One region of the Paenibacillus sp. S29 genome, then DNA from elsewhere that is predicted to be linked to it. Evidence: riboswitches for the same ligand, from Rfam matches in the RefSeq annotation. Region 1 holds a riboswitch; the other holds the start of a gene.

Region 1 (7,413 bases):
ATAGTGCTATTGTAGCACAAAAAAAAGCGATTTCAACATATTTTATTCTCTTTCGACAAAAAATATTTCATATCAAGGCCCTTTTGCCTAATTTGCAAGTACATCGTTACCTTATGTAGTCGTACGTTCAATGAGGCTGTACTCTAGCGAATGAAGCTTCATTTGGCGTCCAATCAGCTGAGGGGAAAGCATGAAAAAGGCATTTTGTGCTTGAGCCATGATAGGATTTTGAATCGTTGTAATCCCCAGCGTATGCGCCAGCTCCGTGTTATCAAATCCAACAATTGCCAGATCTTCCGGTACATTCAGTTTTTGTCTGCGTGCTTCGCAGAGAATGCCCACTGCTACATAATCGTTAGCACATAAAATAGCCTCTGGAAATTCGTCCGGATGCTGTAACAGATCCCGTACGACCTGTTCGCCATCACGGATATTATAAATAGAAGAGTGATTCCAGTGTTGCAACACGGGCAGATTGTGCTCACTCATGATCTGTTCGTAGGCTCGTTGTCTACTATGGGTATTAATACTGCTCGGACGGCCAAAAGCATTGGCTATACGAGTATAACCTTTTTGTATCAAATGTTTGAGCGCTAACATATATCCTTCATACTGATCCATAGCGACGGAGCGAATATCGGTATGCTCCATTCGTTGCCACGACACGATCGGGCCATATTTGCAATAGGTGCTCAAAAAATCAGTGTCATTCACGCAGGAAATGATGACCAGCGCATCGACTCTTTTTCTTTTTAAATCCTCAAAGGCTTGAAGCTCTTTCTTTTTGTCTTCTCCCGAAGTATAAATAATGGTTTGAAATTCATATTGGCCTGCTACTTCCACAAAGCTGTCCAGAAAAGCGAGAACAATTTCATTAATAGTTGAAGTAATGATACCGATCTGAAGCGTCTGACCCTTGGATAGAGAAATGGCATTCCGATTAGGAACATAATCTAATTCCTGCATGATTTTCAAAATCTTAGCTCTTGTTTCGTGACTAACATGGGGGGACTGATTTAATACTCTGGATACCGTAGCTTTGGAAAAGCCCGCCAGTTTTGCAATTTGATCAAGATTCGACATGGTGCTTCTCCTCACATAAGAAAAAATACTTGACATGAAACGCGTTACAACGATTAGGATGCTTATGAAGGCATTACGTCTATTCTAAGGTATCTGTCAATGCATTTCAAAGGAGAACGGTTATCGTTAGGTTGCATTGTTCGCTGAAATGGGCTTTAAAGTATTCCGTATGTCCATCCGCTGGTCGCGGATTTTCCCGAATGGCTATGATGCCGAGCCGAATGAAGCAGGATTGCAATTCTACGACAATGTATTTGATGAGCTGCGCAAGTATAATATTGAGCCGCTGGTAACATTGTCACATTATGAAACACCGCTAGGTCTGACGCAGAAGTATAATGGCTGGCTGGGACGTGAAGTCATACAGCATTACGTAAATTATGCCGAAACGGTGTTTACGCGCTATAAGGATAAAGTAAAATACTGGCTGACCTTTAATGAAATCAATGTAATGACCATGAGCCCGTTCACCGGTGGCGGTGTGGTTATTGACCTCTGTGCATGACACGTATCGAATTGATTACTTGCGTCAGCATATTGCCCAAATGAAGGAAGCGATTGCCGACGGTGTTGATCTGCTTGGTTACACCAGCTGGGGCCCTATCGACCTTGTGAGCATGTCTACTTCCGAAATGTCCAAGCGCTACGGATTTATTTACGTTGATCTGGATGATGACGGTAACGGAACGCTCAAACGCTCCAAAAAGGACTCATTTAACTGGTATAAAAATGTGATAGCAACCAATGGTGAAGAATTGTAATTCCATATCGTCTCGGGCGGGTATAGCAGAGGACATTCTAAGGATGCAATCTGCTGTACCCGCTTTTTCGATAGACACAATAATAATATTTCAGAGGGCTTCACAAACTTTTCACTTGTAATAAGCTGAAAGTTTTCTGTATAATAAATAAAAATTTCATATGTCTGGTTGATGTTTGCGGGAGATGGAACGAAAGTTCCGACCGAAGGGGCAAAACTCTCAGGTGCTTAGGCTGGTTACAGCAACAAGCGGGGACCGTAAACGGACAGAACTCTGGAGAGACCCTTAATTGGGCGCCGAAGGTGCACCGCAGAGAACATCTGCTTAAACTCTCAGGCAAAAGGACAGAGACGCGAATAACCTGTGACAGGGAGTGCTCTAGGCTTTTTTATAAGCTATTAGAGGGAGAAACCTGCACAAGATGGTTGTATTTTTTCGTGCCTTTAACCTCTCCAGGAGTCGAATCAGCGGATTTGACTCTTTTTTGTTTTCTAATATGCTGGAGGAGCGGGTTGAAATGAATTTGGTACATGTATTAGAAACGATTGACAGCTGGATATGGGGAGCGCCGCTTCTTATTCTCGTAATGGGCACTGGGTTGTGGCTAACGATCCGTTTGAAGCTACTTCAGATTATTCGATTGCCTTTGGCGCTCAAGCTAATTGGTAAAGCGCCGGACGAAGGTAGCGGAGATGTAAGCAGCTTCGGAGCATTGAGTACGGCACTGGCAGCTACTGTAGGTACAGGAAGTATCGTCGGCGTGGCAACAGCGATCAAACTGGGTGGGCCCGGTTCATTATTCTGGATGCTGGTTGCAGCTTTTTTCGGGATGGCAACCAAATATGCGGAAGGATTATTATCCGTTAAATACCGTGTTAAAGACCGGAACGGACAATTTTCAGGTGGCCCGATGTATTATATTGAAAACGGGCTTGGCCGCCGTTTCAAGCCGTTGGCGATGTTGTTTGCCTTTTCTGGTGTTCTTGTAGCCCTATTTGGAATCGGTACTTTTCCGCAAGTAAAGGCTATCGTTTCTTCGACGGAAAGTAGCTTTGGAGTGCCAACGGTAGTTACAGCGATCATTATTGCCGTGTTAACTGCTGTTGTTACGATTGGAGGACTCAAAAGTATTTCCAAGGTATCCACAAAGATTGTTCCATTCATGTCGGGGCTCTATATCGTAGTTTGCTTAATTGTACTCATTAAGTTTGCAGGAGAGCTTCCTCATGCGATTGCTTTAGTATTACAAGGGGCCTTCTCGACCACATCTGCAACGGGTGGATTTGCCGGAGCGACGATTATGTTGGCGATGCGAAGCGGAGTTGCCAGAGGTATTTTTGCTAATGAAGCCGGTTTGGGAAGTGCGCCGATTGCAGCAGCTGCTGCTAAGACGAAATGGCCTGCAGAACAAGGGCTGATATCCATGACAGGCGTATTTATTGATACAATGATTATTTGTAATCTGACGGGATTTACGTTGCTGGTTACGGGAATATGGAGTGGAAATGACGATGGAGGTCTGATGACCCAGCATGCGTTTTCCAGTGCCTTTCCGGCTGGTGCAGAGCTCGTGACGATTAGCCTTATTTTATTTGCGTTCACAACGATACTTGGCTGGAATTACTACGGGGAACGTTGTGTTGAATATTTACTGGGTGTCAAATGGATTAAACCATACCGTTATCTGTTCATCGCACTTGTAGCAGGAGGTGCGTTCATCAAGTTGGAAGCCATTTGGCTGCTGGCAGATATCTTTAACGCAATGATGGCTTTCCCGAATCTGATTGCACTGCTTGGCTTATCGGGAATCGTAGTTGCAGAAACCCGAAACTATATGGATTCTCTGTATCCTAATAAGAAAAAGGGCATTCTTGCAGGTGCCAATGTAGGGGCAGCTATTCAAGTAGAAGAAAAGGGACACACGGTTAATTCATAAATTCCAAAAGGGAGTGCCCTCAGCCATCATAGGCTTGAGGACACTCCCTTTTGAATGTTATAACGATGCACGCAAAATAGCTAAAATATCTTCTTGATTCAGCTTTTTATAATTACCAAAGCCTCCGTATTCCATTTCATGGGCTGCAATGTTTGCGATTTTTTCCAATTGCTCATCATTAATATTGTAATCGGCCAGGGTGGAAGGGGCACCGAGACTTGTCCAGAATGCACTAAGACGGTCAATACCTTCCAAGGCGATTTCTCTATCTGTTTTACCTACGGTGTCTAAGTCAAACATGCTGAGCATCAGCCGCTTCATGCGTGCAGCATCCTGATCCACTGTATGTCTCATCCAGTTGGGAAACAGAATTGCCAGACCGCCAGCATGAGGAATATCATATACAGCGGATAATGCATGTTCAATCGTATGCGAAGCCCAATCCCCGAAGTAGCCCATTTGCAGTGTTCCGTTAAGAGCAATCGTTCCGGCATATAAAATCGTTTCACGATGCTCGTAGTTGTGCAAATCCTCCAGCAGTTTAGGTGCAGTTTCGATCACGGTTTGCAGCACGGAAAAGCACATACGATCTTGCAACGGTGTATTTTTAACATTGTGAAAATACTGTTCAAACACATGGCTCATCATATCCACCATGCCATATACCGTCTGATCACGTGGCACAGAGAAGGTATTTTTAGGGTCCAGAATCGAAAATTTCGGATGCGTCACCGCGCTGCCCCATACGTATTTTTCGTTCGTTTCCCAGTTGGTGATGACAGAATCCGGATTCATTTCTGAACCGGTGGCGGCGAGTGTGAGGATGGTGCCGAATGGTAGAGCCTCGGTCGGCATGTGCTTTTTGTTGATAATATCCCACACATCGCCGTCATATTTAGCCCCTGCTGCGATGGCTTTGGTGCAATCAATAACGCTTCCGCCGCCTACTGCAAGTAAGAAGTCGATGTTGTCGTTTCGGCAAATGTCGATGCCCTTTTTAACGGTGGACAAGCGCGGATTCGGCTCTACGCCGGACAATTCATGAATGTTAAGATGTAGCGGCTCTAACGCGTTTAATACCTGGTCATACAGACCATTTCGCTTGACACTTCCGCCTCCGTATATCAGTAAAATATTTTTGCCGTAATTCAGCAGCTCCTGCTGCAGTTCTTCAATTTGATTGTCTCCAAATATTAATTTGGTGGGGTTATAATATGTGAATTTGTTCATCTGGAAAGTTCCCCTCAGTTCATAGTTCATGTTCAAATCGTAAATCGCTTAACCTGATTGCCTGTTGGATACCTAACTTCATCATGTAAGCTATTTGAAATGACGATTAACTATTATACATGAAATGAATAAGGGAATTCAAGTAAATCTAATCTTTGACCGCTCCAGCGGCAAGATCGGAAATAAACTGGCGGCTAATGAAAAGAAACAAAATAATAAGTGGCAGTACAGCCAGCAGGGTGCCCGCAATGACCATCGCATAATCCGTATTGTAAATTCCGTTCAATTGTGACAGTGCAATCTGGAGCGTGAATTTATGCTCATCCGTTAAGACGATTAGCGGCCATAAATAATCATTCCAAGCTCCTATAAAGGTAAAGGCGCCGAGAAAAGCGAACGCAGGACGTAGAATAGGCAGTGCTACATTCAAGTACAGTCGAAAAAAGCTGCATCCGTCCATCCGGCCCGCATCCAGCAGCTCCTTTGGGATGGATTCTTCCGCATATTGACGAATCCAGAAAATGCCGAAGGCATTTACCATCCCCGGGATGATAAGCGCTTTGAACGTACCTACCCATCCAAAGGAGGCCATCATGACAAAGGAGGGGACAAGCGAAAGTTGTGAAGGGACCATCATCGTAGCTAGCAGAATGATAAATAGCACTTTTTTGCCCGGAAAATCAAACTTGGCGAATGCAAAACCTGCCAGTGAATCGAAAAACAGAACCAATAGGGTAACAGAACTGGCTACAAAAAGGGTATTAAAAAAGGCTCCGGCAAAATTAATCTGCTGTAATACTCTCGTTATGTTATCCAAGAAGTGGCTGCCAAACCACAATTGCGGTGGAAAACGGTAGATGTCTGAAGTGGTACGAGTTGCCATGACGATCAGCCAGTAAAATGGAAACATCGACAGGATGATTCCCACTAACAATCCGGCATATAAAACAAAGGATTTTGCGCGTGTCTGCATCATGTTGTGAAGCTCCTTCCCATCGTTATTTTTTACCTTGAACGAGTTTCCAGTTTATGATGGAGAATAGAGCAATGATGAGGAGCATGCCCCATCCGACGGCTGCACCATATCCAAAATAGTTGTTAATGAACGACTCGCGGTACAGGTATAAAACGATGGTCATGCCACTTGCCCCGGAACCGCCGTCATTACCGACCAGGACCTGTGGCTCGGTGAAGAGCTGCATACCGCCGATGGTGGACGTAATGACCGTAAACAGAATGACTGGGCGCAGCATGGGGATAGTGATGCGGAAAAAAGCTTGCGCTCCGGTTGCCCCGTCTATTTTGGCGGCCTCATACAGCACATGCGGAATACTCTGGAGTCCGGCCAAATAGATGATTGCGTTATAGCCCATCCATCTCCATACGACCATAGAAGAAATGGCAATTTGGATACCCCATGGCACATTCAACCATTGAACCATGGGTAGTCCCAAGAGTTGCAGAAGGTAGTTGAGAAATCCAAAATTGTTGGCAAATAAGGCACCAAATATGATGGCAACAGCCACAATAGACGTCACATTGGGCAGGAAGAATCCAACTCGCCATAAGGTGCGCATTTTCACAAAAGGGGCATAAAGCAGAAAGGCAATAATCAGTGCGAAGAATAGCATCGGAATCGTTGCATACACCCAGATCACAAAGGTGTTGCCTACAGCCTGCCAAAATTCATTGTCTGTCACAAGGTAGCGAAAGTTGCCCCAGCCGTTGTAGGTCATGTCTCCGATCCCGTCCCATTTGTGAAACGCTAGATATAATGAAAAGCCAATCGGAAACAGTCCAAAGATGCCAAACAGCAGATAAAACGGCGAGATCGCAGCATAAACGGCACGGTGCTTCCAGATTTCTCTCAGCATAATGTCCACACGCCTTTTTTGAATTTTGTTTTTTATCGCTGTAATTCCCGTTCGATTCGATCCATGGTTTCCGTCCATAATGCATCGGGATTGGCATCCTGCTTGGCGACATTAGCAAGGCGACGGGTCACAATGCCGTGGATGACAGGATAGCGCTCGCCGAAATAGCTGCTTTTCACATGACGTGCGGAAGTGGCAAAGATGAGTCCGGTGGCCTGACCACCAAAGAAAGGCTCGGGTGTCTCCATGATAGGATCGTCATAGACGCCGGGAGTGGACGGGAACAGTCCGATTTTGTGGTAGGCTTCCAGCTGGTGTTCCGGGTTTTGCAGCCAGGTCAGGACTTCAAAAGCTTCTTTGGGATGTTTGCTGGATTTGAGGATAGAAATGAAAGAACCACCCAGGTTGCCGTCTCCTCCAGGAGCACGGGCGACTCTCCATTTGCCCGCTGTATCCGGCGCGGCCTCTGTGAGAACTTGCTTCATCCAGATAGCCCCTACAAAAGAGGCAATTTTGCCGTTATTGACCG
Region 2 (7,413 bases), on a different contig from region 1:
CGGGTAATTCCCATGATGGCGTTGGAGTTCGCCCCGTCATAATAGAGCAGACCACCCGCGTCATGCACGATGGCAGCAATGTCAGTGATTTGCTTCTCGAACAGCCCAAGCGTGTTCGGGTTGGTCAGCATGAGCGCAGCGGTGTCGTTGCCTACGGCTTGACGCAGCGCATCCAGATCCACCAGCCCCTCAGGGGTGGAGGGAAGGGTGACTGTTTCGAAGCCCGCGACGGTTGCGCTGGCGGGGTTCGTTCCGTGCGAGGAATCCGGCACGAGCACCTTGGTACGTCGCTCACCACGTGCTTCGTGGTATGAGCGAATCATCATCAGCCCGGTCCATTCGCCATGGGCGCCCGCGGCGGGTTGAAGCGTGACGGCATCCATGCCGGTTAATGCAGCCAAATCATTTTGGAGCGTATGCAGTAGCTCCATAGCACCCTGGATGCTCTCCTCGGGCTGATATGGATGGATTGTGGCGAAGCCTGTATATCGGGCGACATCCTCATTCACTTTCGGATTGTATTTCATCGTACAGGAGCCGAGCGGATAAAATCCGTTGTCCACGCCGAAATTGCGCCGGGACAAGGCGGTATAATGCCGAATAACGTCTACTTCGTATACCTCGGGTAATGCCGCAGGTTCGCTGCGCAGTGCATAATCTGGCAAAAGCTCTGCCACCGGGCGACGGGGAACGTCGCACTCGGGAAGGGAATAGGCGATGCGACCCGGACGGCTCAATTCAAAAATGAGCGCTTGATCGTGTTCCTTCAACAGCCCTTGTTTCTGATCCTGTCCGGTGTGTGTCATAGCAATCCCCCCAAGGTGTGTACAAATTGGTCAATCTCTTCTTTGGTTCTTTGCTCCGTCACGGCAATCAACATGTGACCAGCAAGTTCCTCATAGTCCCGGCCCAAATCGTAGCCAGCGATAAATCCAGCAGCTAGCAGCTCGGTCTGGAGTTTGCTCATATCTGTACCCTCAGGCAGTTTAAGGGCAAATTCGTTAAAGGTCGGTGCGTTAAACGAGGCTGTTACGCCCTTCAAGCTCAGCAATTGCTCTAAAGCATAACGGCTTTTATGCAAATTTAGCTCGGCTACTTCCTTGATCCCCTGTCTACCCATGACAGACAAGTATACAGATGCAGATAAAGCTAGCAACGCTTGATTGGAGCAAATGTTAGACGTGGCCTTTTCGCGGCGGATATGCTGTTCCCGCGCTTGCAAGGTCAGCACGAAGCCGCGTTTACCGTTACGGTCTGTGGTCTGACCCACAATACGGCCGGGGATACGGCGCATATGTGCCTGAGAAACGGCAAAGTATCCACAGGTCGGACCGCCGAGAGAAGAGGAGATGCCAAGTGGCTGCGCATCTCCTACCACAATATCCGCGCCCTGTTTGGCGGGTGTCTCCAGCAAGCCAAGTGCCAGTGGGTTGGCACTGACGACCAAAAGACCTTTGTGCGCATGGATGAGATCAGCCATCGGCTTCAGGTTTTCCACGGCTCCGAAAAAGTTGGGGCTTTGGACCAATACAGCCGCGGTCTGTTCCGATACGGCCGCCGCTAACGCATCAGCATCCGTTACGCCGTCCGAACAGCCGATTTCCACGATGTCCAAATCCAATCCACGTGCATAGGCTGCCAATACCTGACGTGCCTCCGGATGGACAGACCTTGATACGATAAGCTGTTTACGGCGGGTAGCCGCAGCGGACAGTGAGCCCGCTTCCGCCAGTGCAGTCGCTCCGTCGTACATGCTGGCATTAGCTACAGCCATGCCCGTCAATTCGCAAATATACGACTGAAATTCGAAAATGGCTTGTAGCTCGCCTTGGCTTACTTCCGGCTGATAGGGGGTGTAGGCTGTATAGAATTCCGAGCGTGAAGTGATGTGCTGGATGACAGACGGAATATGATGATCATAAATTCCTGCGCCAAGAAAGCTGGCATGTGTGTCTGTATTGGCGTTGTGTCCGGCCAGCTCGGCCAAATGTCGGGTCAAGGCTCTCTCGTCGAGCCGAGAAGAAAGAGGGAGCTCCCCTTGATATCGAATGGCCTCAGGAATGTCACTGAATAAATCATCGATGGATGAAACGCCGACCACACGCAGCATTTCGGTTTGATCCTGTTCAGTCATAGGGAGATAACGATGCTGCTTCATAGGTTCTGGCTCCTTTCGAAAAGCAAAATTTTAAATCGTAAATTAGCTAATAAAAAAGTGTGAGATGGAAAACCCAGAAGTTCATATCTGACATGTTTGCTTTATTGAAATGAAGAGAGTTTAAGATCAGCGCGGGCGTTTATAAAAGGGTGCTGCCACCACCTCGGCACGCAGGCGTTTGCCACGAATCTCAACCTCCAGCGGTGTGGAGAGGGCGCTAAAACGACTGTCTACCAAGGCGAGGCCGAGATTACGCTTCAAGGTGGGCGACTGAGTCCCCGTTGTGACCTCACCGATGCGTTGTCCTTCTGCGAATACCGGGTAATGGGCGCGAGGGATACCGCGATCCATCATTTCCAGCCCGATCAATTTGCGAGGAATCCCTTGTTCTTTCTGACGTTGCAGTGCTTCTCTACCGATAAAATCTCCTTTATTCAGCTTGACGAAGAAACCTAGACCGGCTTCGAGCGGTGAAATCGTGGCAGATAACTCCTGTCCGTACAGCGGCAACCGTGCCTCAAAGCGTAGGGTATCCCGAGCACCAAGTCCAGCGGGAATCAGCCCATACGACTCACCGGAACGAAGCAAACCCTCCCATACGGCTGGTGCTTCCGCGGCAGGTACGTAAAATTCAAAACCGTCTTCACCCGTATATCCGGTTCGTGAGACGAGTGCTTTTGCTCCGAACAATGGCACATTCTCATGGAAGCGAAAAGATGCCAGATTCGTAATGTCCGTATCTGCCACGGCTGCGGCAATACGTGCTGCTTCCGGTCCTTGCAACGCCAGCAATGCTATCGCATCAGACACATTCTCCATGTGAACGGATGCAGGCATATGGCGAATTAGCCAATCCCAATCCTTATCGATGTTAGAGGCGTTCACAACGAGCATGTAGCGCTCCGGTCCTTTGCAGTAAACAAGCAGGTCGTCTACTACCCCTCCATCGGGGTAACACAGGAGTGAATATTGTGCCTGACCTAGTTCCAACTGGCTGACATCATTCGTGGTCACCCTTTGCAGAAAAGCTTCGGCCTCTTTGCCTTCAACCAAAAATTCGCCCATATGCGATACATCGAATAAACCCGCACGTTGCCGGACGGCCTCATGCTCCTTTTGAATGCCGCTAAACTGAACGGGGAGCTCCCAGCCGCCAAAGTCAATACAACGAACCCCAGACTGCGTCCCGTAGGACGAATATAGCGGTGTTTTTCGCAAATTAGTCATTTTTCCACTCCTATCCGGTGTGATCGGCTAAACAAAAAAGACAGGCCGAAAAAAACGTATAGACGGCAGTCTACACTCTTTTTTCAGCTCTGTCCTTGATACCAGAAAGTTACCCCGGTATGTACCGGGTTTCCCCTTGGGTGATCCGCTCCAATAGCGAATGCTCTCCAGAGATGCGTCCGGCAGAGGTCCTTTTGCCTGAGAGATTCACCTACAATGCAGGCTTACTCCTTCGGCGCTACCTTCGGGATCAACAGTATATTACCTGGCTTTGCAGATAACAACTTGATCCGATTCGCGTGCACTTATGTCTCATAAGCGGCAACAGCTATGCGAATCTTTTTGGCAGTCTCTCCCTCCGCGTTCATCCGCGTTTGCAGTTGTCGGGGTGTTTTCCAAAGCATTTGCTATAACCCATTAATACGCAAATTCATTCAAAATGTCAATAAAAATGTCATCAAAAACAATAGAAAAAACATTTAATATATAAATAAGGATATGTAAGCGTTTGTTATAAGTTATCATATTTTTATATAGTACGCCATATGAGGTCATATGAAGTATTTTTGTTAGTATTATTGACATGAGTGTTCCTGTTGTCATAATCTTAACCTGTCTAATACAGGTGAGCAAAAGCGATTTTATTCATATGGAAGTGAGGGGAACAGGATGGGTGAAGTAAAGCAGCAACTTTGGTATACAGACGAACATGAGTGGGTTCAGCGCACAGAGAATGGAACGTTGCGGATTGGTATTACAGACTTTGCACAGCATCAACTGGGTGATATTGTTTTTGTAGAATTACCTGAGGTGGGAGTAACGATTGAGCAGGGAGCGGAGATCGGTACGATTGAATCGGTGAAGACGGTATCCGACCTTTTTGCTCCGGTGACGGGAACCGTATTAAAAGTGAATGAAGCGCTGGAAAGTACGCCTGAGCTAGTGAATGAATCTCCCTATGAAAAAGGTTGGATGATCGAAGTAGAGATGGGTAAAGATGTGGAGGAAGCATTGGGCAAGCTACTGTCTGCGGATCAATACGAGCAGTTGATTTCCGATGAGCAGTAATGGAGCAATGTAGTATGGAATAAGAGTGTTATTTGTCTGCTCGATTTTTGTATACAACAGTCGCTATGATTTGACATAGCGGCTATTTTTTTGTCTTTTTTCAGACGTAATTACGTGTTTTATTCTGATGTAGAGGGTTGTCCCTATAGTAAGAATCATACATAATCCAGTACGGTTTTTCGACTAATTTCTATAGCTACAGGTCATATTAAGAAGAATTATGCAGGTATAATACCTTCTCGGATAATTTAAATTTAAATGTTGTCATCAACGTTCATGACGAAAGTACGTTTTCATTTCGTTGATGAAGATAGCGCTGTCATTTAGTATGAATTTTAAGAAAAGGTAGTGATGCTTACCTACAAGGAGGATTTGAATATGAGTACATTGGACGCAAAGCCAAGTTCAAAAGGAGGCACTCGTGTCGCCGTACAGCGTTTTGGCCGTTTTCTCAGCGGTATGGTTATGCCCAACATGGGAGCCTTTATCGCGTGGGGATTGATTACGGCACTCTTTATTCCGACCGGGTGGTTCCCGAACGAAGGTTTTGCACAACTGGTTGATCCGATGAAAAATTATTTGCTGCCGCTGCTGATTGGTTACACGGGAGGCACGATGATTCACGGACAACGTGGAGGTGTGATTGGTGCCATTATGACGATGGGTGTCATAGTGGGAGCCGATATCCCGATGTTCCTGGGCGCGATGGTCGCTGGTCCGCTGGCTGCGTGGATATTGAAGAAGTTCGACAAGGCCATTGAAGGCAAAGTCAGATCAGGCTTTGAAATGCTGGTCAATAATTTTTCGGCCGGTATTATCGGTGCCATTCTAGCACTGCTTGCCCATGTGGCGATCGGCCCGGTTGTACAAATGATCAGTCAAGTATTGTCGGCAGGGGTACAGTTCCTCGTGAACGCAGGGCTACTGCCGCTTGTCAACCTCATTATTGAGCCCGGAAAAGTATTATTTTTAAACAACGCGCTGAATCACGGAGTATTAAGTCCGATTGCGTTGGAGGAAGCTGCAAGAACAGGGAAATCCGTACTGTTCATGCTGGAATCCAACCCTGGGCCGGGGCTCGGTATTTTGCTGGCCTACTGCCTGTTCGGTAAAGGCTCTGCGAAGTCGTCGGCTCCTGGGGCAGTCATCATTCATTTTTTCGGCGGGATTCATGAAATTTATTTCCCTTATATTTTGATGAAGCCGATTTTGATTCTTGCTGCTATAGCTGGGGGCGTTGTGGGAACCTTCTGTTTCATGTTGACAGGTGCCGGACTGGTTGCTGCTCCTTCGCCGGGCAGCATCATCGCCTATTTTCTAATGACGCCAAAAGGCGGATATTTGCCAATGCTAAGCGGGGTGATCGCTGCTGCGGTTGTATCTTTTGCTGTTGCCGCAGTGTTACTCAAGACTGGTAAGAAACAAGAAGAGGGGCTGGAGGAAGCTGCATCCCGCCTGAAAGATATGAAAAATCAAAGCAAGAGTGCAAGTGCTAACGCCACTGTAATGGAAGATAACCACGAATCTGATCGTGCTGCAGAAATTGCTGCAGATCGAACGCTCAAGGATAAATCCGAAGTGAACAAAATCGTCTTTTCCTGTGATGCAGGTATGGGTTCAAGCGCTATGGGTGCCTCGATTTTACGCAAAAAAATGAAGCAGGCGGGTGTGGGCGTAACAGTTACGAATACGGCAATCAGTGAAATTCCACAGGATGCGGATATTGTCATTACGCAAAAAACGTTGACAGATCGGGCTAAAACAGTAGCTCCGAAAGCTGAGCACATTTCCATTGACAATTTTCTGAAGAGCCCTGAATACGAAGCGCTGGTTGAACGTCTGAAATCCGATTCTTAATCCCCATCGAAGTCAGGCGGACTGTATGCAATGTACGTCTCCTGCTGGAGGGATGAGCTTGGGAAGGAACGGTATGCGCTTATGAATATTACGAAACGACAACGTGACATCGTGGAATATCTTCTGGAGCAGTCCAAAGAGGTTACAGCCGGGGAAATTGCTACGAAGATCAATGTCAGCACAAGGACGGTTCATCGGGAACTGGGTGCAGTCGAGCATTGGCTGGCAGCTCATGAGGTGAAGCTGGAGAAAAAGTCAGGGATCGGTATCTGTATAGATGCTGATCCAGCTCAGCTTGTATGCCTGCGAAACCAATTGCTGCATACGAAGTCAGACGAATATTCGGCTGAGGAGAGAAAGATCGTGGTACTCTGCATGCTGCTGGATACACGGGAGCCGATCAAGCTGTTGGCGCTGGCTTCAGATCTGAAAGTCACGGTAACTACGGTCAGTCATGATCTAGACGAATTGCAAGACTGGATTGAGGAACGTGGACTCATGCTTGTGCGCAGACGGGGGTACGGGGTCGAGATTACAGGGCGGGAGACAGACAAAAGACGGGCGATTTCCGAGCTGGCTCTCGAATATTTGGATGAATCCGATCTGTTTTCAGCCCGGGAAGAACTTCGTCCTGTAACCCGTGTTGCCGACAAGCTGCTGGAGATGATTGGCAGAGATAACCTGCTAATCGTGGAAAAGGCCCTCTGGCAGCCCCATGAAAAATGGTTGGAAAACATGGTGGAAAGCAAATACATGGAGCTGCTGATTCAAATTTGCGTTTCGCTGGTACGTCTGCGACTCGGGTATGTTATAGATCCTCTTCTCTCGTATTTAAAAACAGATTCGGATGAAAATATCATGCTTCGCACAGCTATGGTGGAACGCATATGCACGGAGTTGTCAGAGGCGCTGGATATTGAATTTCCAGAGCCGGAACGATCTTATCTCAGGCTGCTATTTCGTGATGCCGAAGATCACTCTACCCGACTACTGCCGTTGGATGATCTCGTACTGTTGGAGTCGGTTCATGAGTTGATTCGTCGTGTGGAGGAAGAGACAGGCACGCCATTGAAAGAGGACCGTGTTCTGCGTGAAGGACTGAT

What was found. A riboswitch is a leader RNA that binds a small molecule or an ion and turns the genes downstream of it on or off. The one in region 1 is predicted to bind glycine.
Region 2: linked by a shared signal. The riboswitch ahead of gcvT (glycine cleavage system aminomethyltransferase GcvT) and the one ahead of ACL9RM_RS13750 (alanine/glycine:cation symporter family protein) in region 1 are both predicted to bind glycine.

Annotation. Positions count from the first base shown of each region.
Region 1 covers NZ_JBMOUI010000007.1:61,210-68,622, reverse strand. Annotated here, with positions in the region: gene ACL9RM_RS13760 (LacI family DNA-binding transcriptional regulator) at 112-1,083, opposite strand; partial or broken gene ACL9RM_RS13755 (glycoside hydrolase family 1 protein) at 1,214-1,844, shown strand; glycine riboswitch at 2,013-2,089, shown strand; glycine riboswitch at 2,108-2,202, shown strand; gene ACL9RM_RS13750 (alanine/glycine:cation symporter family protein) at 2,362-3,780, shown strand; gene ACL9RM_RS13745 (iron-containing alcohol dehydrogenase) at 3,838-5,010, opposite strand; gene ACL9RM_RS13740 (carbohydrate ABC transporter permease) at 5,159-5,986, opposite strand; gene ACL9RM_RS13735 (carbohydrate ABC transporter permease) at 6,009-6,884, opposite strand; gene ACL9RM_RS13730 (ABC transporter substrate-binding protein) at 6,917-7,413, opposite strand, start outside.
Region 2 covers NZ_JBMOUI010000014.1:83,868-91,280, forward strand. Annotated here, with positions in the region: gene gcvPB (aminomethyl-transferring glycine dehydrogenase subunit GcvPB) at 1-806, opposite strand, end outside; gene gcvPA (aminomethyl-transferring glycine dehydrogenase subunit GcvPA) at 803-2,158, opposite strand; gene gcvT (glycine cleavage system aminomethyltransferase GcvT) at 2,285-3,385, opposite strand; glycine riboswitch at 3,562-3,753, opposite strand; gene gcvH (glycine cleavage system protein GcvH) at 4,055-4,453, shown strand; gene ACL9RM_RS21310 (PTS mannitol transporter subunit IICB) at 4,832-6,310, shown strand; gene ACL9RM_RS21315 (BglG family transcription antiterminator) at 6,392-7,413, shown strand, end outside.